DNA from 4 places in the Bacillus sp. PK6-025 genome. Region 1 is predicted to be linked to each of the others. Evidence: predicted binding sites of a transcription regulator. Region 1 holds the regulator's gene; each other region holds the start of a gene.

Region 1 (7,879 bases):
CGGTGAACAAGCGGTCATTTCTGGCCCTGCCCTGCAGCTTCCACGACCTTCAGAATTGGCTTTAATCGGAGAACTTAAAGAGGCCGAGCCTGTGCACAGCGTTGTTCCAAACTATATTCGTCTGGCCGAAGCCGAGGCCGTCTGGCTTGAAAAACAAAAGTAAACGGGTGAAGCCATGAACACGCAAATGGTCATACGCGATATGAATCCAAAAGATTTGGACCAGGTTTTTGAAATTGAAAAAAGCTCTTTTTCTTCTCCGTGGAAAAAAGAATCTTTTCATCATGAGCTTTTTCACAATATGTATGCTCATTACCTCGTTCTCGAAGTTGAGGAGCAAGTTGTCGGCTACTGCGGGATTTGGATCGTCATGGATGATGCCCAGATCACCAACATTGCCGTTTCACCTGCATATCGGGGCCGCCGTTTAGGAGAAGCTCTTTTGAAAGCCGCGATGAAGCTTTGCCGGATGAAAAAGGCGGCTCAGCTTTCTTTAGAGGTAAGGGTATCGAATCATATTGCACAAAGCTTATACAAAAAGCTCGGCTTTGAGCCGGGAGGAATTCGTAAAAATTATTATACCGATAATGGGGAAGATGCATTATTAATGTGGGTGAGACTAAATGAATCATAAAAAAGATCTGTATGTATTAGGAATCGAAACAAGCTGTGATGAGACGGCCGCCGCGATTGTCAAAAACGGAACGGATATCATTTCAAATGTCGTAGCGTCGCAAATCGAGAGTCATAAACGGTTTGGCGGCGTTGTTCCCGAGATCGCATCAAGGCATCACGTGGAACAGATGACGATCGTGCTTGAGGAAGCCTTTGCACAAGCGGACATGACATTTGATGACATTGATGCCATCGCAGTAACGGAAGGACCGGGGCTTGTCGGCGCTTTATTGATCGGCGTGAATGCCGCGAAAGCGCTCAGTTTTGCCCGGGGCATACCGCTCGTAGGCGTCCATCACATTGCCGGTCACATCTATGCCAACAGACTTGTTCAGGACATTCAATTTCCGGCGATTGCCCTTGTCGTCTCAGGCGGCCACACCGAACTCGTGTATATGAAAGAGCACGGCTCATTTGAAGTCATCGGAGAGACGCTCGACGATGCGGCAGGCGAAGCCTATGACAAAGTGGCGAGAACGATGGGGCTTCCTTATCCGGGAGGACCTCACATTGACAAACTTGCGCAAAAAGGCGAGGCAAATGTGCCGCTACCGCGCGCATGGCTTGAAGAAGGCTCTTATCATTTCAGCTTCAGCGGATTGAAATCTGCAGTCATCAACACGCTTCACAACGCTTCACAAAAAGGTGAAACGATAGCTCCGGAAGATTTGTCAGCCAGCTTTCAGGAAAGCGTCATTGATGTCCTTGTCACAAAAACGGAACGCGCTGCGAAAGCTTATGGCGTCAAACAGGTGCTGCTTGCCGGAGGAGTTGCTGCAAACAAAGGGTTGAGAGCGGCGATTGAAAAAACGTTCAGCAGCCATCCGGAGATTGAGCTTTTGATCCCGCCGCTTTCGCTGTGTACGGACAATGCCGCGATGATTGCCGCCGCAGGTACGGTTGCTTTTGAAAAAGGAATCAGAGGAAAATATGATATGAACGGTCAGCCTGGCTTAGATCTGACGTCTTATTAAAACCTCACGCTCTGTGAGGTTTTTTTGCCCGGGAATAGTTATTAACAGGTTATTAACATATATCCACAGTCTTGTGTATAATGTTAAAAACCTTAATTTACAGACCTTTTTTACCTGTTAATAATGTGTATAAATATTATGTTTTTTGTGGATATTGTGGGTAAATCGCTTTCTTTCTTTTAAATAAAGGATTTTAATTGTGGACAAAAAAACCGCTCCGGCTTGGAGCGGTTCATCCTTTATTCATTTGTAGAGAGTGTTTCCCATTCTGTTAACAGTTGTTCAAGCTCCTCATTCAGCCGTTCATTTTCAGAGTGGATTTCCTGGACCTTCTCATGGTCTTGGAAGACGGCGGGGTCACACAGGAGCTCCTCATTTTTTTCGATCTGTTCTTCAATGTCCGTAATTCTTGTTTCGATTTCTTCAATCCTTCGCTGCCGCTGGCGTTCTTTTCTTTTCAGCTCTTTTTCTTCCTCATAGCTCTTTTTTGCGCCAGGTTTTTCGGAAGCGTTTTTCTGATGCTCTTCCGTCTGTTTTTCTAGTTCTTTCAGTTCAAGCTGCTGCGCTTTTTTTTCTGTGTAATAATCGTAGTCGCCTAAATATTCTTCTGCTTTGTCGCGGGAAAGCTCCAGTACTTTTGTCGCGATCCGGTTGATAAAATAGCGGTCATGGGACACAAATAATATCGTTCCCGGGTAATCGATCAAAGCGTTCTCCAAGACTTCCTTGCTGTCCAGGTCGAGATGGTTTGTCGGCTCATCAAGAATAAGGAAGTTCGCTTTTTGGAGCATCAGCTTGGCGAGGGCAAGCCTTGCTTTTTCGCCGCCGCTTAACGCGTGTATAGGTTTTAATACGTCTTCTCCCGAAAACAGGAAGTTGCCGAGGCAGGTCCGGATATCCTTTTCATTCATTTCCGGATAATCGTCCCAAAGCTCGTCAAGCACGCGTTTTGACGACGTCAATTCAGCCTGTTCCTGGTCATAGTAGCCGATTGAGACATGGGAGCCTGTCGCGATTGTTCCCGATACCGGCTGCAGCTTTTGAATCAATGCTTTTAAAAGGGTTGACTTGCCGATTCCGTTCGGTCCGACCAGTGCAACGCTTTCCCCGCGGGTGATGTGAAAGTTCAATGAACGGAGAAGCGGGGGCTGCTCCTGATAGCTTACTGTCAAGCCTTCCACCCGCAGTACATCGTTTCCGCTTTGCCTTGTAATTTCAAAGCGGAAAGACGCCGACTTTTCATCTCCGAGCGGTTTGTCCATGATCTCCATCCGTTCAAGCTGCTTTCGTCTGCTCTGCGCCCGTTTCGTCGTCGAAGCTCTAGCCAGATTCCGGTCGACGAACTCCTGCAGCTTGGTGATTTCGTCCTGCTGCTTTTCATAAAGCTTTGTTTCCTTTTCCAGCTGTTCGGCTTTTAATTGGAGATAAGAGCTGTAGTTCCCGGTATATTTTTTGCTTTGGGACCGGCTGATCTCGTAAACTTGGGTAACCACTTTGTCAAGAAAGTACCTGTCATGGGAAACGATTAAAATCGCTCCGCTGTAATTTTGCAAATATTGTTCAAGCCATGTCAGGGTATCGATATCCAAGTGGTTTGTCGGTTCGTCCAAAATGAGGAGGTCGGGTTTTGTCAAAAGCATTTTTCCGAGGGCAAGCCTTGTTTTTTGACCTCCGCTTAAGTCCTGGACGCGGACGGAGTCGTCAAATCCCGCAAAGCCGAGCCCGTGCATGACGGATCTGACCTCTGCCTCATATTGGTAGCCGCCTTTGTCCTTGAACTCCTGCTGAAGCCTGTCATACGTCTTCATCAATGATTCAAGCATGTCCGGTCCGGCCTGCGCCATCTTTTCCTCGATCGCGCGCATTTCTTGTTCCATTTTTTTCAGAAAATCAAATACCGACAGCAATTCCTCTTTGAGCGTCAGCTTGGAATCGAGGCCGGAATGCTGGTCAAGGTAGCCCATCGTCAAATCTTTCGGCTTGATGATGTCCCCCTTTTCATATGAAAGTTTTCCTGCGATAATCTTTAGAAGAGTCGATTTTCCGGCGCCGTTGCGTCCGACGATCGCAATCCGGTCCCGAGATCTGACTTCGAGTTTTATATTCGTTAAAATCGTATCGGCTCCAAACGATTTTGAAAGTTGGTTCACTTGTAAAATCATCATGATCTTTCACCTCTTGTCTGCTATTTTAAGTGTAGCCTATCACTGCGCAGTCAGCAAACATTAAGTGAAGTCTGGAAGATTTTAGCCAAAGAAAAAGACAGAATGAAAAAAATAGTGTATGATCGTTATAAGGAGAGTTCAGAACATGAATGAGTTTACACATTTTAATGAACAAGGCAGAGCCAAGATGGTTGATATAAGCGAAAAGGAAGCTTCAGTACGCACAGCTGCGGCTGTTTCAAGCGTGTCTATGAATCGAACAGTACATGAAAAAATCAAAAACCGGGAAATCGGAAAAGGCGATGTATTGTCGGTGGCGCAAGTGGCCGGAATCATGGCCGCAAAACAGACATCCGCCATCATCCCGATGTGCCATCCGATCGCTCTGAAAGGAGTCGACATCGCCTTTCGCTGGGAGGAGAAAGAACAGAAGAGCATCCTGCATATTCAATCTAAAGTGAAGACCAAAGGGAGCACAGGTGTGGAAATGGAAGCGTTAACTTCGGCCTCCGTATGTGCGCTGACCGTATATGACATGTGCAAAGCGGCGGATAAGGGAATGGTGATAGGACCGACCTTTCTTCTCGAAAAGACAGGCGGGAAAAACGGTGACTATAAAAGGGAAAAAGCTGATGTAGACATGGAGGATTAGTTTATGAACATGGATCATTCAAAAATTCCGCAAGCGACAGCGAAACGGTTGCCATTATATTATCGTTTTTTAAAAAACCTTCATGCATCCGGAAAACAGCGTGTATCTTCCGCTGAGCTGAGCGATGCCGTCAAAGTCGATTCTGCGACCATCCGCAGGGACTTCTCGTACTTCGGCGCGCTCGGAAAAAAAGGATACGGCTACAATGTCAATTATTTGCTGTCCTTTTTCAGAAAGACGCTTGATCAGGATGAAATGACGAACGTAACGCTCATTGGCGTGGGGAATTTGGGGACAGCCTTTCTCCATTACAATTTTATCAAAAATAATAATACAAAAATCGCCATGGCGTTTGACATCAATGAGGAAAAAATCGGAACCGAGGTCGGCGGTGTTCCCGTCTATGATCTGAATAGACTTGAAGAGCATATGACGGATGATATCCCCGTCGCCATTTTGACGGTACCGGCTCAAGCCGCACAGTCGATTACAGACAGGCTGGTGGAGCTTGGCATTAAAGGCATTCTTAATTTCACGCCGGCCCGCTTGAATGTGCCGGAACACATTCGCATTCATCATATAGATTTGGCGGTTGAACTTCAGTCGCTGGTGTATTTCATGAAACATTATTCAATGCAGGAAAAGTAAAACGGAAAACGAAAAATAAAGGAAAGGGGGCAGGCTTTATGCCAATCGGTCCTGGAAGCTTTATTTTAATTGTCGTGGTGGCGCTTCTGATATTCGGCCCGAAAAAACTTCCCGAGCTGGGAAGAGCAGCGGGAAACACGCTGAGGGAGTTTAAGAATGCGACAAAAGGTTTGGCTGACGACGATTCCGATAAAAAGAAAGAAGATCAGTAGGATAGGATGACATTTATGAAGGAAAGAGAAATGTCGCTGATAGAACATATCACAGAACTACGCAGACGGCTTGTGATCACTTTTTTCTTTTTTGTTTTATTTGTTGTGGCAGGCTTTTTATTGGCAAAGCCGCTGATTATCTATCTGCAGCAGACGGATGAAGCGAAGCTGCTGACGCTCAACGCGTTCAAGCTGACCGATCCTTTATTTGTGTACGTGCAGTTCGCTTTCATCATCGGCGCCGTCTTGACTTCGCCGCTTGTTTTATACCAGCTGTGGGCTTTCATTAGCCCGGGGCTGTATGAAAAAGAACGAAAAGTGACGCTCAGCTATATTCCGATATCGATTATTCTTTTTTTAGGCGGCATTGCCTTTTCTTACTTTATTTTATTTCCGTTTGTCGTGGACTTTATGACGAGAGTCTCAGATGATCTGAATGTCAACCAGGTCATCGGAATACACGAATATTTTCAGTTTCTGCTTCAGTTGACGCTTCCTTTTGGCTTATTGTTTCAGATGCCTGTGGTCATCATGTTTATCACAAGGCTCGGCCTCGTGACGCCGATGTTTTTGGCGAAAATCAGAAAATACGCATATTTTGTGTTGTTCGTCATCGCGGCCCTCATTACACCGCCTGAGCTTTTGTCGCATTTAATGGTCTCAGTGCCATTGCTCATTCTTTATGAAATCAGTATCGTGATTTCAAGAATATCCTACAGGCAGGCGCAAAAAACAATGATTCAAGAGGAAAATCAAGCGTTTTTGAACGACCATACTAAATAAGAGCCATTCTTTTTCAGAATGGCTCTTTTCCTTCACAAAAAAGGCTATTGATCTTTTCGTTTCATCTTGCCGGCCAGGGCGAACATTTTAAAGGAAATGCTGATATTATAGGCTGCGAAAAGCATCAGCAGGATCGTGTAAAAAGACCACATGCTTCCGGGCGAGGTTGCCGCCAGATATGTAAACAGCACACCCGTTAATAAATAAATCGCTCCCCAGAATTTAGGGCTTCTCATCATAGAAATCCTCCAATAATCATTTGCATTTTCTCGACGTGTTTCAAATATTCTTCAATAGGCTCCCGGAATGTCTGCAGTAAGACGACGAGCGTATTCATGGCGACATGGGCGAAAATAGGCACGATAATCCGGTTGGTTCTGACATATAAAAAGGAGAATGTGAATCCCATTGCTGTATAAATGAGCAGATGGCTGAAATCCAAATGGACGACCGAGAAGAGCACCGAACTGAACAAAGCGGCAATGAAAAAATTCGTTTTCTCATAGATTGCACCGAAAATGATCTTTCTGAAAATGATTTCTTCAAGAATCGGTCCGAATACAGAAGAGACAAACACCATCAGCGGCAATGCGGTGATGATTTCCATGATCCGCTGCGTATTTTCCGATTCCGGGTTGACCCCGAACAAGTACATTTCGATCGAAGCGGCAATTGACTGCGAAAACAAAGCGAGAAAAACGCCGGCAACCGCCCATCCGATTGACGCTCCAACCGATGCTTTCGGGCGGTTGCGAAGCGTCGTCTTCGGCACCGTCCGCAAAATCAGCAGCACGATAACGAGACAGAGGGTAAACGCGATGACAGACCAGACGCCTGTCAATGTAAGCTGGGCTTCAGCCTTTGGCTGTCCTTTGCCCACTCCCAAAAAGTAAAGAAGAGGCAAGCCGACAGCGGCCGACAATTGCATGAGAACGTATGCCAATATAATAAACCAGTATTGTTTTCTCAAGCTTTATGTACTCCTTTTCTAAAAATCTAATTCAGACTATGTTTATTGTAACACACTCTTTTTAAATTATAGGATGATAAGGACATGCGGAGAAATGTAAGCGCAAAAAAATTTGACCTTATCACTTGAAATTGCCTGGGAGATTCTTTATTATAAGAATTGTGTTAGCACTCACCGAGTGCGAGTGCTAAAATTACATATGAAAATATTGAGGAGGTTGTTTCATTGTTAAAGCCATTAGGTGATCGCGTTGTCATTGAGCTCGTTGAGTCTGAAGAAAAAACTGCCAGCGGAATCGTACTTCCTGACTCCGCAAAAGAAAAACCACAAGAGGGTAAAGTGGTTGCAGCCGGTTCAGGCCGTGTGTTAGAGAGCGGAGAGCGCGTTGCATTAGAAGTTAAAACAGGCGACCGCATCATCTTCTCAAAATATGCAGGTACCGAAGTGAAATATGAAGGTACTGACTACTTAATCTTGCGTGAAAGCGACATTTTAGCTGTTATCGGCTAAGTCATAAATAAAAACGAGACAATTATATAGGAGGTTCGAATAACATGGCAAAAGATATTAAGTTTAGCGAAGAAGCCCGCCGTTCAATGCTGCGCGGTGTAGATGCATTGGCGGATGCTGTAAAGGTAACTTTGGGACCTAAAGGACGCAACGTCGTTCTTGAGAAAAAATTCGGTTCTCCATTAATCACAAACGACGGTGTTACCATCGCGAAAGAAATCGAGCTTGAAGACGCGTTCGAAAACATGGGCGCAAAGCTTGTTGCTGAAGTTGCGAGCAAAACAAACGAT
Region 2 (7,879 bases), 720 kb from region 1:
CAGAAAACGTTCAAGCTTGAAGAAACGCCCGGCTTCGGCATCAGCGTCTTCACAGCTATGCTTCCGGTCATTATCATGTCTATTTCGACTGTTATTACGCTTATTCAAGAAACGATGGGCCTTGCAGACAACAGCCTGCTGGCAGCGGTTCGTTTAATCGGGAATGCCTCGACTTCGATGGTCATCTCCCTGTTGGTCGCGATCTATACGATGGGGATCGCCAGAAAGATCCCGATCAAACAAGTGATGGATTCCTGTTCAACCGCCATTACACAAATCGGAATGATGCTCTTGATCATCGGGGGCGGCGGCGCCTTCAAACAAGTCTTGATCAATGGCGGAGTAGGCGACTATGTAGCTGAATTATTCAAAGGAACAGCCATGTCGCCGATCTTGCTCGCCTGGGTCATCGCCGCAATTCTGCGCATCTCCTTAGGATCCGCGACAGTTGCTGCATTAAGCACAACCGGACTCGTTCTTCCGATGCTCGGACAAAGCGATGTCAATCTTGCGCTGGTTGTGCTTGCAACAGGGGCCGGAAGTGTAATCGCTTCCCATGTCAATGACGCAGGCTTCTGGATGTTCAAAGAGTATTTCGGACTAAGCATGAAAGAAACATTTGCCACCTGGACACTGCTTGAAACCATTATCGCGGTGGCCGGATTAGGATTTACTTTATTGTTAAGCCTATTTGTATAAAAAAGTCTTAAATGAAGGAGCAGGTATTACATGCGCAATACAATCGGTGTCATAGGTCTGGGAGTCATGGGGAGCAATATCGCCCTGAACATGGCAAACAAAGGCGAACAAGTCGCCGTCTATAACTACACAAGGGATTTAACCGATCAACTCGTCCAAAAAACGGGAGGCCAAACAGTCAAGCCGTACTATGAACTTGAAGATTTCGTACAGTCTTTAGAAAAACCGAGAAAAATCTTTCTTATGGTCACAGCAGGCAAACCGGTTGATTCTGTTATCGACTCGCTCGTTCCTCTGCTTGAAGAAGGGGATGTCATCATGGACGGCGGCAACTCCCACTACGAAGATACGGAACGAAGATATGACAGTTTGAAAGCGAAAGGTATCGGCTACTTGGGAATCGGCATTTCCGGCGGCGAAGTCGGCGCTTTAAAAGGCCCATCCATTATGCCCGGCGGAGATCGGGACGTCTACGAAAAAGCAGCTCCGATTCTCACAAAAATCGCCGCCCAAGTAGAAGAAGATCCATGCTGTGTCTACATCGGTCCAAAAGGCGCGGGGCATTTTGTCAAAATGGTGCACAACGGCATCGAATACGCAGACATGCAGCTTATCGCTGAAGCGTATACATTTTTAAGAGAAAAGCTTCTTTTGCCGATAGATGAAATCGCTGACATTTTCGACACGTGGAATCAAGGAGAGCTGAAAAGCTATTTAATCGAAATCACGGCAGAGATCCTGAGGAAAAAGGATGAGCGAACGGGCGCTCCGCTCATCGACGTCATCCTCGACAAAACCGGCCAAAAAGGCACGGGCAAATGGACGAGCCTGCAGGCCATCGACAACGGCATTCCATCATCGATTATCACGGAATCCCTGTTTGCCCGTTACCTGTCATCATTAAAAGACGAACGGACAGCTGCCGAAAACGTATTGGCCGGCCCTGAAACAGAAGAACGGCCCCTGGATCAGAACGTGTGGATCGACCGCGTCAGACAGGCGTTATACATGGGGAAAGTCTGCGCCTATGCCCAAGGCTTCGCTCAATATAAAATGACGTCTGACCTGAACGGATGGAACCTGCCGTTAAAGGACATCGCCCTCATCTTCCGCGGCGGCTGCATCATCCGCGCACAATTTTTAAATCTCATCAGCGAAGCTTTCGACAAACAGCCGGACCTGTCCAACCTGCTGGTCGCACCTGACTTCGCTGAAAAACTAAAAGAATACCAGTCCGGCTTGCGAAAGGTCGTCTGCGAAGGCATCAGCTCAGGCATCTCATTCCCGTGCCTGAGCACCGCCCTCTCCTATTACGACGGCTACCGGACGGGCCACTCAAACGCAAACCTGCTGCAGGCGCAGCGCGATTATTTCGGCGCTCACACGTATGAGCGGACGGATATGGAAGGCGTGTTTCATACGGACTGGTATAAGTGAAAACAAGGAGCCCTATAGTTGTTTTCAGTCAAATAAATGAGGCTGTCGAGAATATCTCGACAGCCCGATTTTTCACTTCAGTAATACCTGTTCATCGTGTTGTTCCTCTTTCAGTTCATCAAAATAATTTGTATATTCCGAAGCCCCCGAATATGAAATATACAGGAATTCCTTTGCACGCGTCATGCCGATATACATGAGTGATACTTCCCGTTCTTGATCTTCTTCAAGTGGAAACGGCATGAGATCAGCTTTGACCAAAAACACAGCCTGAAAATCAAGTCCTTTACTGCTGTCAATCGTACAGATTTTGACTGTCTCTTCCTCAGGGTTAAAACTGCGCTTCGTTTCTTCATTTTCCGCTATCCAATTAAAAGGAATATTTTGCGCTTTGAGCGCTTTTTGTACAGTTTTTACAACATTAAATTTATTCGTCCGTTTCACTCGATAAAGAATGGCGATTTCCGAGTAAGGCACTTTCTTTTCTTCATGAAGATTCATAATTTGTTTTGCAATGACCTGCATTTCTTTGTTAATCGTATCAAATTTCAACAATGCCGGTTCAGGCCCCTTACGTTTTGTACTTTTTGGCGAAATAATCTCAACGCTCTCTGTCTGCCCTAGTTTGACTTTGTCTTGTAAAACCGAATGCTTCTCATAAAAATCCCAAGCAAAGGAAACAATTTGCGATGTATTTCTGTAATTGATGTTTAGAATTTTTGACCTTCCTCTAAAATCAAGTCCTGTATCTTTTATATAGCTCCTTTTCCTGCCGTAAATAGATTGTGCACGGTCTTCCACCAAAAGTAAGGATTTCGTTTCCGGACTCAGGCACAGGCTGATCAAATGAAGCCAATTTCCTTCAAAATCCTGACCTTCATCGATCAGAATGGCATCATACTTCGGAGATATTGCCTCGCCTTTTTCCAGCTGTTCAATATATTGATCAATCATAAACTCATTCGTTTTTATTTTTAGATCTTGCTTAAGCCACTGGTGAAAGTTACGAATTTGGATACTTTCAGGAACTCGAGACTCAACAGCTTTTCCTTCTTCAGTATATTGAAAGTCAAATAAATGATCCGGTTCTGCAAACATTGAACGAACCATTTGAGTAATATTCGATGCTAATGAAATATTGTAACAGAGGATTAATATCTTCCAATCAGGGTGGTTTTTTGCCAGTATCTTTGCACGACTTGCGAGAATTAAGGTTTTTCCGCTTCCTGCTACACCGCGAATTATACGGTGTTGATCACCAATCTGCTTTGCCATATTCTCTTGATGCAAGTCCATCGTTTTAATGTCCCGCAACGATAAAAGAAGCTGGTCACGGTATGGAACAGATTGTTCAAACTCCGCTCCAATGCGCACTTCCGGAAAAAGATAATATCGAATAGTATTAATGTCTTCATATGTAAGAGAGGTTTTCATTTGAAATTGCACATGAAACATTTGAAACAGCTTTTCTATCAACAATTCTTCTGAAAAGTTTACATGATCAGGATCAATTTGATCTCGAGTCAAGATAAACTCTGGATCTATTATTTGATAAACTTGCTTTTCCAACAATTGAATTTCATTTAATCTGGTAAATACAACGCCATATCCATAAGGAAATTTCAGTTTAAATTGATACTTACCCTCCGTTTGAATTAAACTCTTATCCTTTTGGAGTACATCAGCTATTTTAAAAGCATACTCTCTTGCTTGTCTTAACGGATTCTTCACACTGCACATGTCGCCGCTCGCATTTCGAATCTGCCAGTCATCTTTTGTGAACCTATAAAACGAATTTTTCGTATAATCCTTTACTTCAAGCACAAGCAAGCCCATATCCGGCCCTATAATAACAAAATCAGGACAGACACCTTGAATTTCAGGTTCATAGTACACAATATAATCATCAGGCAAATAGTTTTTCAATGTACGAAACAAAATCCGTTCTCCCACTGTTGCTGAACTTCGTATTGATTCGGGTATTGTCATTGCCAATTTAACCAACTCCTTCGATGCCTACTAGCCACGTTTTCCATATATTTATATTATCGGGGGTTAGAAAGGAAAGTAAAGGAAATCTATTTATGTAAGAGATGAAAAATGCACCATTAAACAGGATTTTCTTAGTTTCTGTTGATTTCATACTTTGTTCAACATTTCACAAACTCATACTTCAAATTCGTGATATGATAAATTCAGCCACAGAAAAGGAGGACTGATACCAAAATAAACCAGATATCCGCTTCAGGGATAAAATTTTTTAACTCCACTTGTGAAATGTTTCACAAACAATGTCCGCATCATTCATCCCTGAACATCCTGTTGTAATCAAATTCCTATTCATTCACTGGAGGGTTTACAATGGCAATCGAAGAAAAGGAAATGAAACAAAAGCAAAATGCCTCAACCATGGTTGATCAGCTAGTCGAAAAAGGCCTAAAGGCATTGGAAGAATTCCGCAGCTTTGATCAGGAGCAGATTGATGAGATCGTCAAACAGATGGCGCTTGCCGGCCTTGATCAGCACATGCCTCTCGCCAAACTTGCCGTCGAAGAAACGAAGCGCGGCGTTTATGAAGATAAAATCATTAAAAACATGTTTGCCACAGAGTATGTCTACCATCATATCAAATACGATAAAACAGTGGGCATCATCAATGAAAACGAACACGACGGAGTCATTGAAATCGCGGAGCCTGTCGGTGTCATCGCCGGGGTGACGCCGGTGACCAACCCTACTTCCACTACAATGTTCAAGTCCCTGATAGCGATCAAAACAAGAAACCCTATCGTGTTTGCTTTCCATCCATCGGCCCAAAAATGCAGCCGCGAAGCGGCGAGAATCCTTCGGAACGCAGCCGTCAAAGCAGGAGCACCAGACAACTGTATCCAATGGATTGAAACGCCTTCGCTGAATGCAACTCAAGCCTTAATGACCCACCCGAACGTTTCCCTGATCCTCGCAACAGGGGGCGCCGGCATGGTGAAATCAGCGTACAGCTCCGGAAAACCGGCCCTTGGTGTCGGACCTGGAAACGTTCCGTGCTACATCGAGAAGTCTGCCAACCTGAAGCAAGCCGTCAATGATCTGATCTTATCCAAAACATTTGACAACGGCATGATTTGCGCATCAGAGCAGGCCGTCATCATAGACAAAGACATCTACTCAGACGTCAAAGTCGAAATGACAAGAAACAACTGCTATTTCTTAAATGAAACCGAAAAATCAAAGGTCGAGAAATTGGTCATCAATGAAAATACTTGCGCGGTAAACGCTGATATCGTCGGCATGCCGGCATTCAAAATCGCTGAAATGGCCGGTGTCAAAGTGCCTCAAGATACAAAAATCCTCATCGCCGAATTAGAAGGCGTAGGTCCGGATTACCCGCTTTCCAGGGAAAAACTGAGCCCTGTTTTAGCGTGCTACAAAGTCAGCGGAATTCAAGAGGGATTAAAACGCGCCGAAGACATGCTCGCGTTCGGTGGAACCGGCCACTCGGCGGTAATTCATACGAACGATCAAGAAGCCGTTAAAGAATTCGGATTACGGATGAAAGCCGGGCGGATCATCGTCAATGCACCGTCGTCACAAGGGGCGATCGGCGACATTTACAACGCCTATATGCCTTCTTTAACACTCGGATGCGGCACATATGGCGGAAACTCCGTCTCGTCAAACGTTGGAGCTGTTCATTTAATCAACACGAAAAAAGTGGCGAAAAGGAATGTCAATATGCAGTGGTTTAAAGTTCCTCCAAAAATCTATTTTGAAAAACACGCAACCCAATATTTAGCGAAAATGCCTGACATCTCAAAAGCGTTGATTGTGACTGATCCGGGGATGGTGAAACTCGGATATGTAGACCGCGTCCTACACTACTTAAGAAGGCGCCCGGATTACGTTCATTGTGAAATTTTTTCTGATGTCGAGCCTGATCCTTCAATCGAAACGGTGATGAACGGCGTCGACATGATGGCCAAATTCCAGCCGGATGTCATCATCGCCCTCGGCGGAGGTTCTGCAATGGATGCCGCAAAAGGAATGTGGTTGTTCTATGAGCACCCGGATGCTGAATTCTTTGGATTAAAGCAAAAATTCCTGGACATCCGCAAGCGCATTGTCAAATACCCGAAACTGGGCGAAAAAGCAAAATTCGTCGCGATCCCGACGACATCAGGCACAGGCTCTGAAGTCACGTCATTCTCTGTCATTACAGACAAAGAAACGAATACGAAGTATCCGCTGGCCGACTATGAATTAACGCCGGACGTCGCGATCATTGACCCGCAATTTGTCATGACCGTGCCGAAACATATTACGGCTGACACAGGAATGGACGTATTAACACACGCAATTGAATCATACGTATCGTGCATGGCTAACGACTATACAGACGGCTTGGCCATGAAGGCCATCCAGCTGATCTTCGAATACCTGCCTAGAGCATACAAAAACGGCAGCGACGAGCTGGCCCGCGAAAAAGTGCATAATGCATCAACGATTGCCGGAATGGCGTTTTCCAATGCCTTCCTTGGCATCAACCACAGCTTAGCCCATAAGCTTGGCGCGGAGTTTCACATCGCTCATGGACGGGCAAACGCCATCCTTCTGCCGCACGTGATCCGCTATAATGCAGAAAAGCCGAAAAAGTTCACGGCATTTCCTAAATACAGCCACTTCATAGCCGATCAGCGCTACGCGGAGATTGCCAGAACGCTCGGCCTGCCTGCAAAAACAACTGCAGAAGGCGTTGAAAGCCTGATCCAGGAGATTATCTCGCTCGCCAAAGAGCTTAAAATTCCGATGAGCATTAAACAAAACGGCGTGGATGCTGCCGCATTCGAAAGCAAAGTGGATCTCATGGCCGAACGCGCCTTTGAAGATCAGTGTACGACAGCCAATCCGAAGCTGCCGCTCGTTTCGGAGCTTGCTGAGATTTACCGTTCCGCATATAAAGGAGTTTAGCCAAAGAAGCCGTCATTCCGACGGCTTTTCGTTTTCAATTAGGACTCTTCATTCTCACTACTCTACCATTTGTGCCAATCATACTATATGAAAGTTACGAAACTCCAACTCTTTTCTTTAGCTGAAATACTTAACAAAAAATTAACGGGCTTTCCCCTTGACAAAAAATATTTATTACTTGATAATTTGTATATAATTATAATAATTACAGAGAAATAAAGTTTACAATTTTTATTTCTCTTAAACTACATTCAGGAGGACGATATTATGTCTCTAATCGGAAAAGAAGTACAACCATTCGCAGCGAAAGCTTACAAAAACGGTGAGTTTATCGATGTTACACACGAAGATCTAAAAGGCCAATGGAGCATTTTCTGCTTCTATCCAGCAGATTTCTCATTTGTTTGCCCGACTGAGCTTGAAGACCTTCAAAACGAATATGCTGCCCTAAAAGAACTTGGTGTCGAAGTATACTCTGTTTCTACAGACACTCACTTCGTACATAAAGGATGGCATGATAGCTCTGAGAAAATCGGCAAAATCACTTACGCGATGATCGGCGACCCGTCTCAAACGATCTCCCGCAACTTTGAAGTGCTGAACGAAGAAGAAGGTCTTGCTGACCGCGGAACATTCATCATCGATCCGGACGGTGTGATCCAAGCTGTTGAAATTAACGCAGGCGGTATCGGCCGTGATGCAAGCACCCTGATCAACAAAGTAAAAGCGGCTCAATACGTCCGCCAAAACCCAGGCGAAGTTTGCCCGGCTAAATGGG
Region 3 (7,879 bases), 1.6 Mb from region 1:
CATCGTGACGAAAAGGCGTTTTATTATGATCTGGGGGGAAAGAAATGAAACTCGTATCAACACTCGGCTTGTCAAAAGCGGACGTTACCGCGTTTTTTCATAAGCATTGGGGAAGTCCGGACATGGTCAATTCACACGGAACATTCCGCTGCGATGAATTGGAAGGATTCGCTGTGACAGATGAAAAAGGCGATATAAAAGGTCTGATTACGTACTTCATCGCCGGAAACGAATGTGAAGTCGTCTCCTTGGACAGTATTGCCGAAAACAAAGGGATCGGCTCACTCCTTTTAAACGAAGTGGAACGTGCTGCAAAGCGAAAACAGTGTCAATCGATTAAACTGATCACGACGAACGATAATATGCGGGCGTTTATGTTTTATCAAAAGAGAGGCTATACAATGGCCGAGCTGTATGTAAACGCAGTTGAAGAAGCAAGAAAAGTAAAGCCTGTAATTCCCTTTGCCGCTGATAACGGCATTCCGATTCGGGATGAGATTCTTTTGGTAAAAGATTTAACATAATCTGTTTTCCGCTTCGCTCGGGAAATGCCGGAAGGAAGCAATGCAGCCACCCCGCTCAAGTGCTGAGCAAGGTTTTTGCAACGGGGCTTCCGGAACAATCGTGTTTATTTCTGGTTAAAGATTCGGTTGAGATTGCTCGTGTTGTTGGTGATTGAGGTGATATAGCGGCTTCCGCTTACCATTTCCTTGTTGCACAGAGGGCATAGAGGGCGATCGCTACTCGTGAAATTTTTTCTCATCCATCCGTTGCAGTCCTCAGCGGTACATTCCCACGTACTGATATCTTCCTTTGGCAAAGGCTCTTGATTGCGATTGTTGTAGTAAGACATATCGTCACTTCCTAACAAGGGTTTTTTGGAGTTCATTTAAGAATATTTTGTGAATCTTAAGACATTCTATTCGTCAATTTGTTATTCTATACTGGACAGGTTTATTTAGGGTCCAAGCCCAGTAAAGAAAAGGGGTTCAACCATGGAAAAAATCAACTGCAGAAGCTGCGGCGGGCTTACGCCTTACGATTCAAAAGTCTGTGAAGCATGCGGCTGCGAAAAACCGCTTCCAAAAGCACAGAAAATTACGGACCGGATTGTCTTGACTGCGGCGGGAGTGGTCGGTATCTTAACGATTGTGCTGATTTTGGGAACGATCTTCTCATATTTGAATATCATATAATGAAAAGGAGCCGGTGTCAGGCTCCTTTTCATTTTTATTTGTTTTCAAACATGCTTGTAGAGTGCAGCGGCTGCACGCGCGCTTTAGGATCCATGTAAGCTTTTGCATTGTTGACAGCGGTCGGTGCTTCTCCAAATCCGCTGGCAATCAGCTTGACTTTTCCTTCGTATGTGCAGATGTCGCCGGCTGCATAGAATCCCTCGATGTTCGTTTCCATTGTGGACTTGACGACGATCGAATTTTTCTCGATTTCAAGCCCCCAGTTTTTGATTGGTCCGAGAGATGAAACAAAGCCGAAGTTGACGATCACATCGTCGACATCGATGATTTCTTTTCTCTCGCCTTTCACTTCCTCGATGACGATCTGTTCAATCCGCTCGGCGCCGATCAGTTCGGTCGGAACAAACGGTGTCAGCACATTGACTTTTGAATTGTGCAGGTTTTCGACGCTGTGTTCATGTGCGCGGAATTTATCGCGGCGATGAATAATTGACACCTCTTTAGCGATCGGTTCCAGCATGAGCGCCCAGTCGACGGCGGAGTCGCCGCCGCCCAACACCGCAACGCGTTTGCCCGCAAATTGATTCAGATCATCTATAAAGTAATGAAGGTTTGCATTCTCGTATTGAGCCGCAGATTCAAGCTCGAGCTTTCTCGGCTGGAATGCTCCGTTTCCGGCAGTAATAATCACCGTTTTAGAATAGTGGATTTCTTTGTTGGTGACGAGCTTGAAAATGCCGTCTGCTTGTTTTTCAACGCTTTCGACAGCTTGTTCCAGACAAACGGTCTGATCAAATTTCGCCATTTGCTCTTTTAAATTGTCGACCAGCTCCTGAGCGCGGATTTTAGGGAACCCGGCTACATCGTATATGTATTTTTCGGGATACAAAGCGGACAGCTGACCGCCTAGCTGCGGCAGGCTTTCGATAATTTTGACGCTCGCTTGCCGCATTCCGCCGTAAAATGCGGTAAACAAGCCGACAGGGCCGCCCCCGATAATTGTAATGTCATATACTTTTGAGTCTTCACGCATGAAAATAATGCCCCCTAAATGAAAATTGTTCTTAATTATATCATATCACATAAAATAAATACGAGCGCGTCTGTTTTTTTAAGATCGGAAAATATTACCGTCTGATCTAAAGTCTGCCGCCCGAGCATATTTAACCTTGAAAAAGCAAAAGCGAGCGGCTATGATGTAGTTGTGAACATTTTGTTAAAGATTCGTGAATATTTTTCGACGCACAGCCGAAAAACATTCCGTTGTTCGGCAAATTAAAGTGAAGGGTTTCACAAACTTTTTTTCATAAAAAGCCTGAAGCCGGCAGAAGATAACCCAAAGGCTATTTTTAATCCGGCTTAGCAGTAAAATACAGAAAAGGTGGATGTGATTCCGTTGAATAAGCCAAAAGTAGTAGTATTAGGTGCAGGTTATGGTGGATTAATGACCGTTACGAGACTTGTTAAAAAAATCGGCGTCAATGAAGCGGATGTTACGCTTGTCAACAAGCACAATTATCATTATGAGACAACCTGGATGCACGAAGCGAGCGCAGGTACGCTTCATCATGACAGATGCCGCTATCAGATTAAAGACGTCATCAATACATCCCGTGTCAATTTCGTTCAGGATACGGTAAAGAAAATCGATAAAGAAGGAAAGAAAGTCGTCCTTGAAACCGGCGAGCTTAGTTACGACTATCTTGTCGTAGCGCTGGGGGCCGTCCCTGAAACTTTCGGAATTTCTGGATTGAAAGAGTATGCTTTCTCCATTTCAAACATCAACTCGTCCCGGCAGCTTCGCGAGCACATTGAATATCAGTTTGCGACGTATAACACAGAAGCCGAGAAGCGCCCGGAACGCCTGACGATCGTTGTCGGAGGAGCGGGTTTTACCGGCATTGAATTTTTGGGCGAATTGGGCAACCGCATTCCTGAGCTGTGCCGCGAATACGATATCGACCGCCAGCAGGTTCGTTTAATATGCGTGGAAGCCGCGCCGTCCGTTCTCCCGGGCTTTGATCCGGAGCTTGTCGATTATGCGGTCAACTACCTTGAAGGAAAAGGCGTTGAATTCAAAATCGGCACGGCGGTGAAAGAATGCACGCCTGACGGAATCATCTGTGGAAAAGACGATCAGACCGAAGAAATCAAAGCAGGCACTGTCGTATGGGCCGCAGGTGTCCGCGGCAACCCGATCATAGAAGAATCAGGCTTTGAAAACATGCGCGGCCGTGTGAAGGTAAAGCCTGATCTGCGCGTTGAAGGCCATGATGATATATTTGTTATCGGAGACTGCTCGCTGATCATAAATGAAGAAACCGAAAGGCCTTATCCGCCGACTGCGCAGATTTCCATGCAGCAGGGCGAAACGTGCGCAAACAATTTGGCCGCACTGATTCACGGCAAAGAAACGGAAACGTTCTCATTCGATAATAAAGGCTCTGTCGCTTCTCTCGGCGAACATGATGCAATCGGCGTCGCATTCGGGAGAAAGATGACGGGAACGACGGCGTCCATGATGAAAAAAATCATCGACAACCGCTCGCTGTTCCTGATCGGCGGGCCGGGACTTGTTCTGAAAAAAGGAAAGTTTAAATTTTTCTAAGCGGAATCGAAGCCTGCAGCGGAAGCTGCGGGCTTTTTATTCGGGGTTTAAAAACTTCAAAAACGAAAGAAAAAGGAAGAAAGCTTAGCTTTTAAGCGCTTACATCAAATGATCTGTTATATTTTCTGACTTTATTATTGACAATGTTCATGATATATTATCAGAAAATTAAGAAAAAGGTGAGTAACTAATGAAGACGACATCAACCCATCGCCTTGAATCAACCTGTCCATTTTGTTCGGGAAAAGGCTATTTTCAGCTTCTGCTCGGTGGTTCGGAAACGTGCAACAACTGCAAGGGAACGGGAAAAGACCGCTGATCGCCGCTTTCCAATGATTGACTCAAGTTCCTTCCCCAATGTACACTAAAAGAGGTGAATTGGGGGTGGAGGCTTTGATTAGTTTACCAGTTGTCATCATTTCAGTTGTCTTATTTTTCGTCCTGTTTTTCGGCATCGGTTTTCTGCTGAATATGCTGCTCAGGATGTCATGGATCATGGCTGTCATTTATCCAATTGTATGCCTTTTCATTGTGAATAAAGAAAAGCTGATTCGCTATGTAGAGGCGCCGGGAGAGGCATTTTCCGGCCTTTTTGACAGAGTGGCTTCATTGGCAGCTGCCGATATCATCATTTTAGCCAGCGGAATGGCCGGAGCCCTGTTGTCGGGTGTTACGATTAAAGCGTTGCGAAAAAGGGGATATCAAATGTTTTAAGCCTTCTTCTTCAAGGGAGAGGGTTTTTTGAATTTAATTTTTTCACTTTTCTTAAAATTTTTCCGCCATCTGAATATTTCTGTTTCCGCTTGGAAACAACTAGATGGTGAGAGGAGTGGAAGATTTGAGAAAAGTGATGACAATGTTCCGGCGTTTCTTGATGACAGTTTTGTTTGTCTTTGCTTTTATGACGACCTTCTTTGCCGTTTCAGGCGTGGAAGCACAGGACATATCCAGCTGGGCGAAAGAACGCGATCTGTCCTTGAAACAGCTGATGCTCACCTTTAAATCACTTCCGAAAGAAAAAGCGGAAAAAACGTCTCTGTCTGCCGCAGAACAAATTAAAAACAAACCGAAATCGCTTGAAGATGCCTTTGACTGGACCAAGTATCCGAAGCAAAAAGTCACCGCGACCGGATATACAGCAGGGGCGGAATCGACGGGAAAACAGCCTCATCATCCAGATTACGGGATTACATATTCGGGAGTCAAAGTTAAAAGAGATTTATATTCAACCGTTGCTGCCGACCCGTCGGTCTTTCCGATCGGCACGATATTGTTCATACCGGACTACGGCTATGGCGTTGTTGCGGACACCGGATCAGCCATCAAAGGGAACCGGCTTGATTTGTACTATGAGACGGTTGAAGATGTTTATAAAGAGTGGGGCAAAAAAACACTTGATGTTTATGTCATTAAAAAAGGAAACGGCACCATTACCGAAGAGGATCTCCTGAAACTGAATGAAAATAAATCGATGCAAGTATTCAGACAAAAATATAAAATGGCGAAAGAATAAGAAAAAACGTTTAAGACCTGTGCGTCTTAAACGTTTTTTTGCTCTACATCAATAAGTAATCGAGAAGCAGCGTCAGGGCAATGCCGGTCAAACCGCCGAAAAAAACTTCAATCGGCTGATGGCCGAGCAGTTCCTTCAGCTTCTTCTGTTTTTCTTCCTGATGGCTTTTAGGGAAATCCTTCGCTTCGTTGACAAAGCGGTTGAAATCGCGGACAAGCCGGTTGATCACTGTTGCTTGTTCTCCGGCATGTCTTCTCACTCCGGTTGCATCAAACATCGTAATAACGGCAAATATTGCGGAAACGGCGAACAAAGAAGAATCCATCCCGTGATCAAGAGCCACGCCGGTTGAAAGCGCCGTAACGGCTGCTGAGTGTGAGCTCGGCATTCCGCCAGTGCTTGTGACGAGCCGCCAATCCCATTTTTTAGAGACGACAAAGTAAATGGGCACCTTGATAAACTGAGCGAAAAAGATCGCGGCAAAGCTCGCCAGTAAAGGAAAGTTTGTGAGGATTTCCATTTTGCAGAACATCCTTTCTATAAAGAAAATAGAGATGAATTCAAAAAAGCACTCAGTTATTTGCTAAAATATATAATATGAAACCCCATCGGGAAAAAATGTTTTTCCTATTATAACATTGTTGTTTCAATTTTACTCACTTTGCTGATAAGGAGCTGTGAACGCATGTTTTATGCCTTTAAAGACTTCGAAAAAAAAGAAACGCTTTTAATCGGACTGTTTAAAAAAAGCCAGCTGTACGGGAAGGCGGAAGAAATCGACCGCCTTTTGGACGGCCAGCTTTCTCAGCTGCTGAAAGACGGGGATGTATCTTCCAAAAAAACGAAAGTGTCTAAAATATTTACCCCTTCCCTTCAGGGAGTCAAACGCATCTATATCGTCGGATTGGGCCGTGAAGCGGAATTTACATTCGAGGATGCGAAACAGTGCTTTGCCGAAGCTGTTCAGCAGATTCACAAAGATCGAAAGCAGGAGTTAACCGTCATGCTCGACAGCTTCGTATCTGAAGAGGTACCAGCCGCTGACGCCGCGCATGCATTGGCTGAATCGTGCATGCTGTCATGCTATGAAGTGCAGGATTACAAGCACAGAGCAAATGTACCTGATCAATGCCTGCAAAGCGTCTATGTTTTGACAGACCATGACCTGAAGGAAATTCAGGCGAGTCTGCATGTCGGGCAGGTGTACGGAAATGCGACGAATTCGGCGAGAACCCTCGTGAACATGCCGGGGAACATGCTGACAGCGGCGGATCTCGCGTCATACGCCGCTGAATTGGCAGCAAAATACGAATTTGAATGTGAAATTCTCGAAAAGGCTGAAATGGAAGAGCTCGGGATGGGCGGTCTCCTCGCGGTCAACCAAGGATCAGAAGAGCCGCCGAAAATGATCGTCTTAAAATATCAGGGAAAGGAAGCATGGGATGATGTCATCGGTTTAGTCGGTAAAGGGATCACGTTTGATACCGGCGGCTATTCGATTAAGACGAAGAGCGGCATTGTCGGAATGAAGTCAGATATGGGCGGAGCCGCCAGCGTTTTGGGAGCGATGGAAGCGATCGGTGAATTAAGGCCGGAACAAAACGTGCTTGCCGTGATCCCATCGACTGATAACATGATTTCGGGAAGCGCAATGAAGCCGGACGATGTTATCGTTTCCTTGAGCGGCAAGACGATTGAGATCTTGAATACGGACGCCGAAGGAAGGCTGGCGCTCGCTGACGGACTGACATATGCAAAGCACCACGGAGCCTCCGTGTTGATCGATGTCGCGACACTGACCGGAGGTGTCGTCGTAGCTTTGGGAACGGAAACGACAGGCGCGATGACAAATCATGATCCGCTTTATCAGCAGGTGAGACAGGCGGCTGAAGAAGCGGGAGAAGCGATTTGGCAGCTTCCGATTACAGAAAAAGACAAAAAAAGAGTAAAAAACAGCCAAATGGCCGACCTTAACAATTCACCGGGCAGGGAAGGCCATGCGATTATGGCCGGAACGTTCCTCGGTGAATTCGCCGAGCGGACGCCATGGGTTCACCTTGACATCGCCGGAACGGCAACGACATCTCAAAGTTCATGCTTTGGACCGAAAGGCGGAACGGGCGTGATGGTAAGGACGCTTGTCACGTTTGTCGAGCGGTTTTCGGATCAATTGTAGGTTTTTATCCCCTTTGACAGAAGGGGATTTTTTTTATGAAAAATACAGAAGAGCCTCATTGACGCATTCATAAAACATGTGGTAATATACGTTCATTACTTTAATTATCTACTACATTAGCAAACTAAAGCGTTTGTTCGGAGGTTTCAAATATGAATGCAGTTGTGATTGCTGTTATTGTCATGCTTATATTAAGCCTGCTGCGAGTCAATGTTGTTCTTGCCTTGATTGTGGGCGCTCTTGCAGGAGGTCTGACGGGCGGTCTCGGTCTCGGCCAGACGGTCAGCGTATTCACGGAAGGACTCGGCGGGAACGCAACCGTCGCTGTCAGCTACGCGCTCCTCGGCGCATTTGCGGTCGCTTTGACGAAAACGGGTCTTCCGGAT
Region 4 (7,879 bases), 1.4 Mb from region 1:
CTTCTTCGCGATGGGTTTGCGGAATGACAAAGCGGTCATCGTATTTGGCGATCGCAAGCAGACGGTACATATCTTCAATCTGCTCTTCAGTCAATCCGGTATCTTGAATCAGGGCTGAATCGATCTGTTTGTTTGTTTGAGTCGCTCGCATGTACATACGCATCACAGACATTTTCTTTAATGTCGTTCTTATATGGTGTGTATCACCGGCAGTCAGCAAATTGGCCAAATATTCGATCGGAATCCGCATTTCATCAATGGCAGGGAAGATATCTTCAGCTGATTGGGCCGTTCCTTTTCCTTCAAACATATTCATAATCGGACTGAGCGGCGGAATATACCATACCATCGGCAATGTCCGGTATTCAGGATGCAGCGGCAGAGCGATTTTCCAATCGATGATCATTTTGTAGATCGGCGATTTTTGCGCTGCTTCGATCCACTCCAGCGGAATGCCTTGAGCTTTTGCTTCTTCTGCGACAGCGGGATCATTCGGATCAAGGAAAATTTCCAGCTGGGAGTGATATAGATCTTTTTCATTTTCGGCTGAAGCCGCTTCTTCGACTTTATCTGCATCATAAAGCATGACTCCGAGATAGCGGATTCTGCCGACGCATGTCTCAGAGCAGATTGTCGGCAGTCCTGCTTCAAGACGAGGGAAGCACAATGTGCATTTTTCCGCCTTGTTCGTCTGCCAGTTGAAATACACTTTTTTATAAGGGCATGATGATACACAGTGTCTCCATGAGCGGCACGCATTTTGATCGACGAGAACGATCCCGTCTTCTTCGCGTTTGTACATCGCTCCCGACGGACAGGAGGAGACGCAGGAAGGATTGATGCAGTGTTCGCATATCCTTGGCAGATACATCATAAAGACGTCTTCAAATTCAGTCTTGATCGATTCTTCCATTTTTTTGACGTTTGGATCTTGAAGGCCTGTAATGTGGCCGCCGGCAAGATCGTCTTCCCAGTTCGGACCCCATTCAAGGTTCATGAAGTCTCCCGTAATAGAAGACTTCGGCCTTGCAACAGGCTGGTGTTTTTTCTCCGGACTGTTTGTCAGCGTTTCATAATCATAGTTCCAAGGTTCATAGTAGTCATCGATCGTCGGCTGGTACGGGTTGTAGAATAAATTCATGAGCCGCGTTGTTTTGGCGCCTGATTTGAGCTGAAGTTTGCCTTTTTTCAGCTCCCAGCCGCCTCTGTATTTATCCTGGTCCTCCCATTGTTTAGGGTAGCCGATGCCCGGTTTTGTTTCGACGTTGTTGAAGTACATATATTCTGCACCGGAACGGTTTGTCCATGTGTTTTTGCATGTGACGCTGCATGTATGGCAGCCGATGCATTTATCAAGGTTCATTACCATTCCGATTTGAGCTTTAATCTTCAAGCCAATCGACCTCCTTCAATTTTCTGATCACGACATTGAGGTCGCGCTGATTTCCTGTCGGCCCGTAGTAGTTGAATCCGTAGCTGAGCTGGCCGTAGCCTCCGATCATCTGCGTCGGCTTGACATGGATGCGTGTCGGACTGTTATGGGTTCCACCGCGGTTATTCGTCAGCTTTGTTCCCGGTACATTGATATGCCGGTCTTGGGCATGGTGCATAAAGGCCATTCCTTTTGGAATCCGGTGTGATGTCACGGCCCGTGCGACGACGACTCCGTTTCGGTTGAAGCATTCGATCCAGTCGTTGTCCTGAATGTCGGTTTCTTCCGCATCGTCTTTATTCATCCAGACTGTCGGCCCGCCTCTGAAAAGGGTAAGCATCGGCAGGGAATCAAAATACATGCTGTGAACCGACCATTTATTATGCGGCGTTAAATAGTTTAAAACGATTTCTTTTCCTTCCTGATCCGGACGCTTGTTCAAGAAAGGGCGGTGGATCAGGATCGGCTTGAATGTCGCCATGTTCTCGCCGAATTCCGTCATCATTTCATGATCAAGGTAAAAAGACTGTCTGCCGGTCAGCGTTCTCCACGGAATCAGTTTTTCAACGTTCGTTGTAAACGGCGAATAGCGCCGTCCGCCTTTTTCAGAACCGCTGAAAGCAGGGGAGGTGATCACCGTTTTCGGCTGAGCCGAAATTTGCTCAAATGTAAAGCATTCCTCTTCCCGTTCTTCAGCTAAGTCTTTCAACTCAAGATTCGTTATTTTTTCAAGCGATTCCCACGCTTTAACGGCTACTTTCCCGTTTGAAGTGGAAGAGAGGGTCAATACCGCTTCCGCAGCCTGTCTTGCATCACTGATGTCAGGACAGCCTTTGGCGATCGTGTCGTCTTTTACGACGCCGATCGTTTTTTTGAGGGAATCATATTCCGCTTCAACAGACCAGTTCATACCTTTCGTACCAAACGGCTGTTTGACAACATTCGGCCCAAGCGATGTCATCTTATTGAAAATCTGCTTGTAATCCCGTTCCACAACATGAATTTGCGGCATTGTTTTGCCGGGAACGGCAGGGCAGTCGCCTTTGCTCCAATCTTTGATTTTCCCGAGCGGCTGCGCCATTTCCTGTGGAGTGTCATGGAGAAGAGGAGTCGCAACAGCCTCTTTTACAGGTTCCATGTCCATTTCTTCAGCCAGATTGGAAACCGCTTTTGCCAATGCTTTGAAAATATCCCAATCAGACTTTGCTTCCCACGGCGCGCTGATTGCCGGGTTAAACGGGTGGATGAACGGATGCATATCCGTGCTGCTGAGATCGTGTTTTTCGTACCAGGTGGCCGCAGGGAGCACGATGTCTGAATAAAGGGCTGTTCCCGCCATCCGGAAATCGAGATTGACCAGTAAGTCGAGTTTGCCTTCAGGCGCTTTGTCACGCCATGTGATTTCTTCGGGACGGACGCTGTCCTGATCATCGTTCATCAGTCCGTTAGTCGTGCCGAGCAAGTGCTTCAGAAAATATTCATGACCTTTGCCGGAGCTCGAGATTAAGTTGGCTCTCCAGACAAATAGATTTCTCGGGAAGTTCTTTTCATTGTCAGGATCTTCAATTGAAAACTTGAGCTTTTTCTCCTCAAGCTGTCTGGCGATATAGCTTCCGACTTGCTGAGCGTTCTCAGCGCCTGCTTTTTCTGCTTCTTTATACAGATCAATACCGTTTTTCTCAAACGTCGGATACGAAGGAAGCCATCCGAGTCTTGCCGCCAGCACATTGTAATCGGCGTGGTGCTTGTAGCGCGATGTTTTTGCGATAGGGGAAGCAAGCCCGCTGATTTCCTGATCTTCATAGCGCCACTGGTCGGTAGCGAAGTAGAAAAATGATGTTCCGTTTTGTAGTTTGGCAGGGCCTCCCCAGTCTTTGGCCGTCGCGATCGTCTGCCATCCTTCGGCCGGCCGGAGTTTTTCCTGGCCGACATAGTGGGCCCAGCCGCCTCCGTTAACCCCTTGAGCTCCGACGAGAAGCACAAGATTCAGCACAGCTCTGTAAATGGTGTCTGAATTGAACCAATGGTTAATACCGGCGCCGACAATGATCATTGAACGGCCCTCTGTGTCAATCGCATTTTGCGCGAATTCCCTCGCGATCTTGATCACCATTTCACTTTTAATGCCGGTAATCGGCTCTTGCCAAGCCGGTGTAAACGGTTCAGGATCATCAAATGATGCCGGCGTCTGTCCGTCAATTCCGCGGTTGACGCCATAGTTGGCGAGCGTCAGGTCGAAAACGGTAGAAACAAAAACTTCCTCTCCGTCCAGAATCATTTTTTTGATCGGAAGCGGTCTTTCAAGCACTTTATTGCCGTCATGTGAGAAGTAAGGAATGTTGACCGTGCCGATCATATCTTCGTGTCCAAGCATGGAAAGCCGAGGTGTGATCGGTTTTTCTGAATCCTCATCAACCATGCGCAGATTCCATTTTCCTTGGCCGTCCCAGCGGGAGCCCATCGTGCCCTGCGGAATCGCAAATCCATCTGTGTCTTCATCCCAAACGGCAGGCTTCCACTCATCATGTTCTGTCGCACGCCCGATATCTTTAGCATGGAGGAAGCGGCCTGCTGTGAACGTTCCGTTTTCCTCTTTCAAAGTCACCAAAAACGGGAAATCGGTATATTGTTTTGCATAATCAATAAAACGCTCCGTTTTCTGGTTGACATAAAAGTCTTGGAGAATGACGTGGCCCATCGCCATGGCCAGTGCGCCGTCCGTGCCTTGTCTGATGCTCAGCCAATCATCGGAAAACTTTGAGGACTCGGCAAAGTCCGGGCTGATCGAAATCACTTTTGCCCCTTTATAGCGGGCTTCGGCTAAAAAGTGAGCGTCAGGCGTTCTGGTAAGCGGCACATTAGAACCCCATGTCATGATGTAGCCTGAATTGTACCAGTCGCTGCTTTCCGGAACGTCGGTTTGATCTCCCCAAATTTGCGGTGAAGCAGGAGGGAGGTCGGCATACCAGTCATAGAAGCTCAGCATCGGCCCGCCGATCAGGGACATAAAGCGTGACCCTGCTGCGTGGCTGAGCATCGACATGGCTGGAATCGGCGAGAAGCCGACATTTCGGTCAGGACCGTATTTGGCAATGGTGTACAGAAGGGAAGCCGAAATCAGCTTCAGGACTTCGCTCCATTCGGCGCGGACAAATCCGCCTTTTCCGCGCGCCTGTTTATAGGCCTTTGCTTTTTCAGGGTTTTCGATAATTGATTTCCATGCTTCCAGCGGATTTTTGCTGCTGTTTAGCGCCTCGCGCCACATCTGGATCAGCACACCGCGTACATACGGATATTTCACGCGGAGCGGGCTGTATATATACCAGGAAAAGCTCGCTCCCCTCGGACAGCCGCGCGGTTCAAAGTCCGGCATATCAGGGCCAGTCGAAGGGTAATCGAGTCGCTGCCCTTCCCATGTGACGATTCCGTTTTTGACGTAGATATTCCAGCTGCAGGAGCCTGTACAGTTCACCCCGTGGGTAGAGCGAACCACTTTATCATGCTGCCATCTATTTCTGTATACATCTTCCCAATTCCGGTCTTCATAAGTGGTTTGGCTGTGTTGATTGGAATGGCGTTCAATAGGAGAGAAATAATTTAATCTCCTGAAAATGGGACTCTGTTTCTTTTTTTTCATTGCTGGTTCACTCCTTCTGAGTCAGTGATGCTACCCTCACTATATATGGAGGAGGCGCTGGACCTTGTTAAATTTGTCACATGGTTTCGGGTTTTCACAAATTTGTCACATTTTCAGGAGGGGAGAGGGAGGACAAAAAAACAGCCTGCATGGAAGCGGGCTGTCGAATGGGTCAATCGCTCGTGTTCAAAATTCTCTTTTCCCCGGTAATCTCTTGAATCGGGGCGATGTTCTGGGTGAATTCCAAAGTTCCGATATAGCGGCCGTTTTCATCGCGTACGGCAAAATAGCGGATGAACACGTATTTGTCTTTAAATTTGATCCAAAAGTCTTCAACGTCTTTTTTGCCTGATTTAAAGTCGTCAAGAAGTTTGTTGACGATATGGACGCTTGCCGGCGGATGGCAGTTTTGGACGGTCCGGCCGATTACGGCTTTTGTCCTTGCGAAAATCCGTTCCTTTCCGTGTGAAAAATAGCGGACCACATCGTTTTCATCGATGAAGGTGATATCGACCGGAAGATGGTTCATCATGTGCTCAAGCTGGGCCACGGACAGAATACCAGTAGAGAGCCTGACATATCCGTCAGCCGCCTCTTCTGTTGTTTTGAGCTGATGGCGTTCAGGCTTCCACACCGTTTCCGGAGCAGTCAGGCAATATCCTATCTCGTCGCTTTCAGCCGCGATTTTCAGCCATTCGTCTTCTGTCAGCGTTCTGAGCGCCATCGGCAAGAGGATATTTTCTTCTTTATAAATCATTTCCGTGCCTTCTTGAATGATAAACGTTAGCTCGCGGATGACTTCATCTTTTTTGTCCGGCGTATACTCTTCCAACAAACGCTTCACTTCTTTGATGCTCTTGCGGATAAAATCATCGACAGCCCACATCACTTGGCTGGGCCCAGTAATTCCATACTTTTCTAAATAGGGGAAGAGAAGATTTTCTTTTCTGCTGTAATGTTTGTCGACATCGGCGAGCAAGTTTAAGTCTGTGAGCAGCTTGAGAATGTTGTCGCGGTGATCTTCTTTTTCAAAACGTTCCAAATGAAGCTGCATTTTAAAGTTCAAAAGGAGGTCGATTTCTTTATTTTCTTTCATAAAAGTATGAACGGGATGGCCTGGCTGCTTATCGGCGTCAGCGCGGTGAATGTCTTCAATCGATCCTTTAAACACAGCGGCGTGAACGGAACAAAGCTCTTGAATTTCTTCGGGGGTAATGCCTTCTTCCTTCATTAACGCCTGTTCCAGCTGAGCGATTTCTTCAGCATTGACTGAACCGAACGCCTTTTCAAACCGTTTTTTGACGTCGGCAAGCGGTTTTCCTTTATGAAGGTCGATGATGATTTCTTTCAGAAGCTGCTTTTTTTCCTCTGGCAGACCTTGCTGCGTTTCCCGGTTGTTAATCATTTCGCTCATTGTTTTTCTCCTTTCCAAACGGGGTCAAATCCGTGCGCTTTCAATATGTCTAAGACATGCGGCCATTCGATTTGCATCATTCGTGCGCCTTTCGGAATCGTCACGATACGCCCGGCTGTTTCCAGCATGCCGGGCTTCGTTATGTTTTTAAACCCGGCTTCCTTCATCACGGCTTTTAGTTCAGGATGCAATGTGCAAAGTTCGTATACGGAATCGTTCAAATCAATTTTTTTATTATGCAGAGGGATCACATCCTTTGATAGTGATGATCATTCTCATCTATACCGTAATACAAGTATGCTGAAAAAAATGTGACGTACATCACATTTTTCAGCGCAAAGCCTTCGGAATATAAATACAGCTCGGGTCGCTTTCCAGATAATCGCCTGTCAGAGCATAGGCACGTGAGCGCGAACCGCCGCACACATGGCGGAATTCACAGACGCCGCATTTTCCTTTAAATCCGTCCGGATTTCGCAAATCCTTAAAGATCGGTGATTCGCGATAAATCTCAGCCAGCGGCTGTTCGCGGATGTTTCCGGCTTTAAACGGCAGGAGTCCGCTTGGATATACATCGCCGATATGGGAGATAAACATAAAGCCGTTGCCATCGTTCACACCTTTCGGAGCCCGGCCCAATCCGCCGATCGCATCCATTTTCCCTTTCTGCAATGCGTGTTCATAGCGGATTTTCATGTTGGGGTCTTTCGCTTCCCGCATTTTTTGTTGAATAACGACCCGTCGGTAGTGCTGGGCTGCTGTCGTTTTGATGTCAAAAGGCGCTTCTTTTGCCAAACGGCTGAGCCAAAGAAAGACTTTTTCATGGTCCACCGGCGAAATCATATCTTCCCGCTTCGCGCGGCCTGTCGGGACGAGAAAAAATACACTCCATAATACACAGTTCAATTCTTCGATCAGCTTTGCCATTTCATCCAGGTAATCGATGTTATAAGCGGATATAACGGTATTAATCTGCAGAGGCAGATGGCATTCATGAATGTAGCGTATGGCCTTCATGGTCAGGTCAAAGGAACCGTCCGTTCCTCGAAAATGATCATGAATCTCTCGGGTTGGGCCGTCCAAGCTGAACGCCCATCGGGATAAGCCGATTTCTTTTGCTGATTGAATCGCTTCTCTTGTAACATTCGGCGTAGCACTCGGGGTCATGGAGACGCGAACCCCTTTTTGGACGGCATACTCAATAATGGCGAATACGTCGTCTCTCATTAAAGGGTCACCCCCTGTCAGCACGAGGAGGGGATTGTCCATCGCATGAATTTGATCAATTAAATCTTTTCCCTCTTTCAGGGTGAGCTCCCGCGGATCGCGTTTATTTTGAGCCGATGCCCGGCAATGAAGGCACTTGAGCTCGCACGCTCTTGTCAGCTCCCAAATG

What was found. Region 1 encodes Rex, which represses fermentation and respiration genes when NADH is low (regulators of the CRP and FNR family bind a similar motif). Its sites were predicted from a motif close to TTGTGAAATATTTCACAA; they were not measured.
Region 2: a site for Rex is predicted at 4,407-4,424, ahead of adhE (bifunctional acetaldehyde-CoA/alcohol dehydrogenase). Genes of this name have one in related genera too.
Region 3: a site for Rex is predicted at 2,475-2,492, ahead of yumC (ferredoxin--NADP reductase 2). Genes of this name have one in related genera too.
Region 4: a site for Rex is predicted at 5,134-5,151, ahead of M1D67_RS10840 (nitrate reductase subunit alpha). Genes of this name have one in related genera too.

What each region holds. Positions count from the first base shown of each region.
Region 1 covers NZ_CP096509.1:640,404-648,282, forward strand. Annotated here, with positions in the region: gene tsaB (tRNA (adenosine(37)-N6)-threonylcarbamoyltransferase complex dimerization subunit type 1 TsaB) at 1-163, shown strand, start outside; gene rimI (ribosomal protein S18-alanine N-acetyltransferase) at 176-634, shown strand; gene tsaD (tRNA (adenosine(37)-N6)-threonylcarbamoyltransferase complex transferase subunit TsaD) at 624-1,649, shown strand; gene M1D67_RS03250 (ABC-F family ATP-binding cassette domain-containing protein) at 1,889-3,814, opposite strand; gene moaC (cyclic pyranopterin monophosphate synthase MoaC) at 3,960-4,466, shown strand; gene M1D67_RS03260 (redox-sensing transcriptional repressor Rex) at 4,470-5,114, shown strand; gene M1D67_RS03265 (twin-arginine translocase TatA/TatE family subunit) at 5,153-5,326, shown strand; gene tatC (twin-arginine translocase subunit TatC) at 5,333-6,109, shown strand; gene M1D67_RS03275 (YdiK family protein) at 6,154-6,345, opposite strand; gene M1D67_RS03280 (CPBP family intramembrane glutamic endopeptidase) at 6,345-7,079, opposite strand; gene groES (co-chaperone GroES) at 7,305-7,589, shown strand; gene groL (chaperonin GroEL) at 7,634-7,879, shown strand, end outside.
Region 2 covers NZ_CP096509.1:4,301,175-4,309,053, forward strand. Annotated here, with positions in the region: gene M1D67_RS21910 (GntP family permease) at 1-699, shown strand, start outside; gene gnd (decarboxylating NADP(+)-dependent phosphogluconate dehydrogenase) at 730-2,136, shown strand; gene M1D67_RS21920 (3'-5' exonuclease) at 2,209-4,131, opposite strand; gene adhE (bifunctional acetaldehyde-CoA/alcohol dehydrogenase) at 4,498-7,101, shown strand; gene ahpC (alkyl hydroperoxide reductase subunit C) at 7,369-7,879, shown strand, end outside.
Region 3 covers NZ_CP096509.1:3,421,824-3,429,702, reverse strand. Annotated here, with positions in the region: gene M1D67_RS17625 (GNAT family N-acetyltransferase) at 45-524, shown strand; gene M1D67_RS17620 (cold-shock protein) at 629-853, opposite strand; gene M1D67_RS17615 (hypothetical protein) at 996-1,196, shown strand; gene yumC (ferredoxin--NADP reductase 2) at 1,231-2,229, opposite strand; gene M1D67_RS17605 (NAD(P)/FAD-dependent oxidoreductase) at 2,587-3,804, shown strand; gene M1D67_RS17600 (YuiA family protein) at 3,995-4,123, shown strand; gene M1D67_RS17595 (YuiB family protein) at 4,198-4,518, shown strand; gene M1D67_RS17590 (3D domain-containing protein) at 4,652-5,317, shown strand; gene M1D67_RS17585 (divergent PAP2 family protein) at 5,361-5,837, opposite strand; gene M1D67_RS17580 (leucyl aminopeptidase) at 6,003-7,493, shown strand; gene M1D67_RS17575 (Na+/H+ antiporter family protein) at 7,646-7,879, shown strand, end outside.
Region 4 covers NZ_CP096509.1:2,065,936-2,073,814, forward strand. Annotated here, with positions in the region: gene narH (nitrate reductase subunit beta) at 1-1,393, opposite strand, end outside; gene M1D67_RS10840 (nitrate reductase subunit alpha) at 1,383-5,069, opposite strand; gene M1D67_RS10845 (DUF438 domain-containing protein) at 5,242-6,483, opposite strand; gene M1D67_RS10850 (DUF1858 domain-containing protein) at 6,480-6,704, opposite strand; gene M1D67_RS10855 (TIGR04053 family radical SAM/SPASM domain-containing protein) at 6,814-7,879, opposite strand, start outside.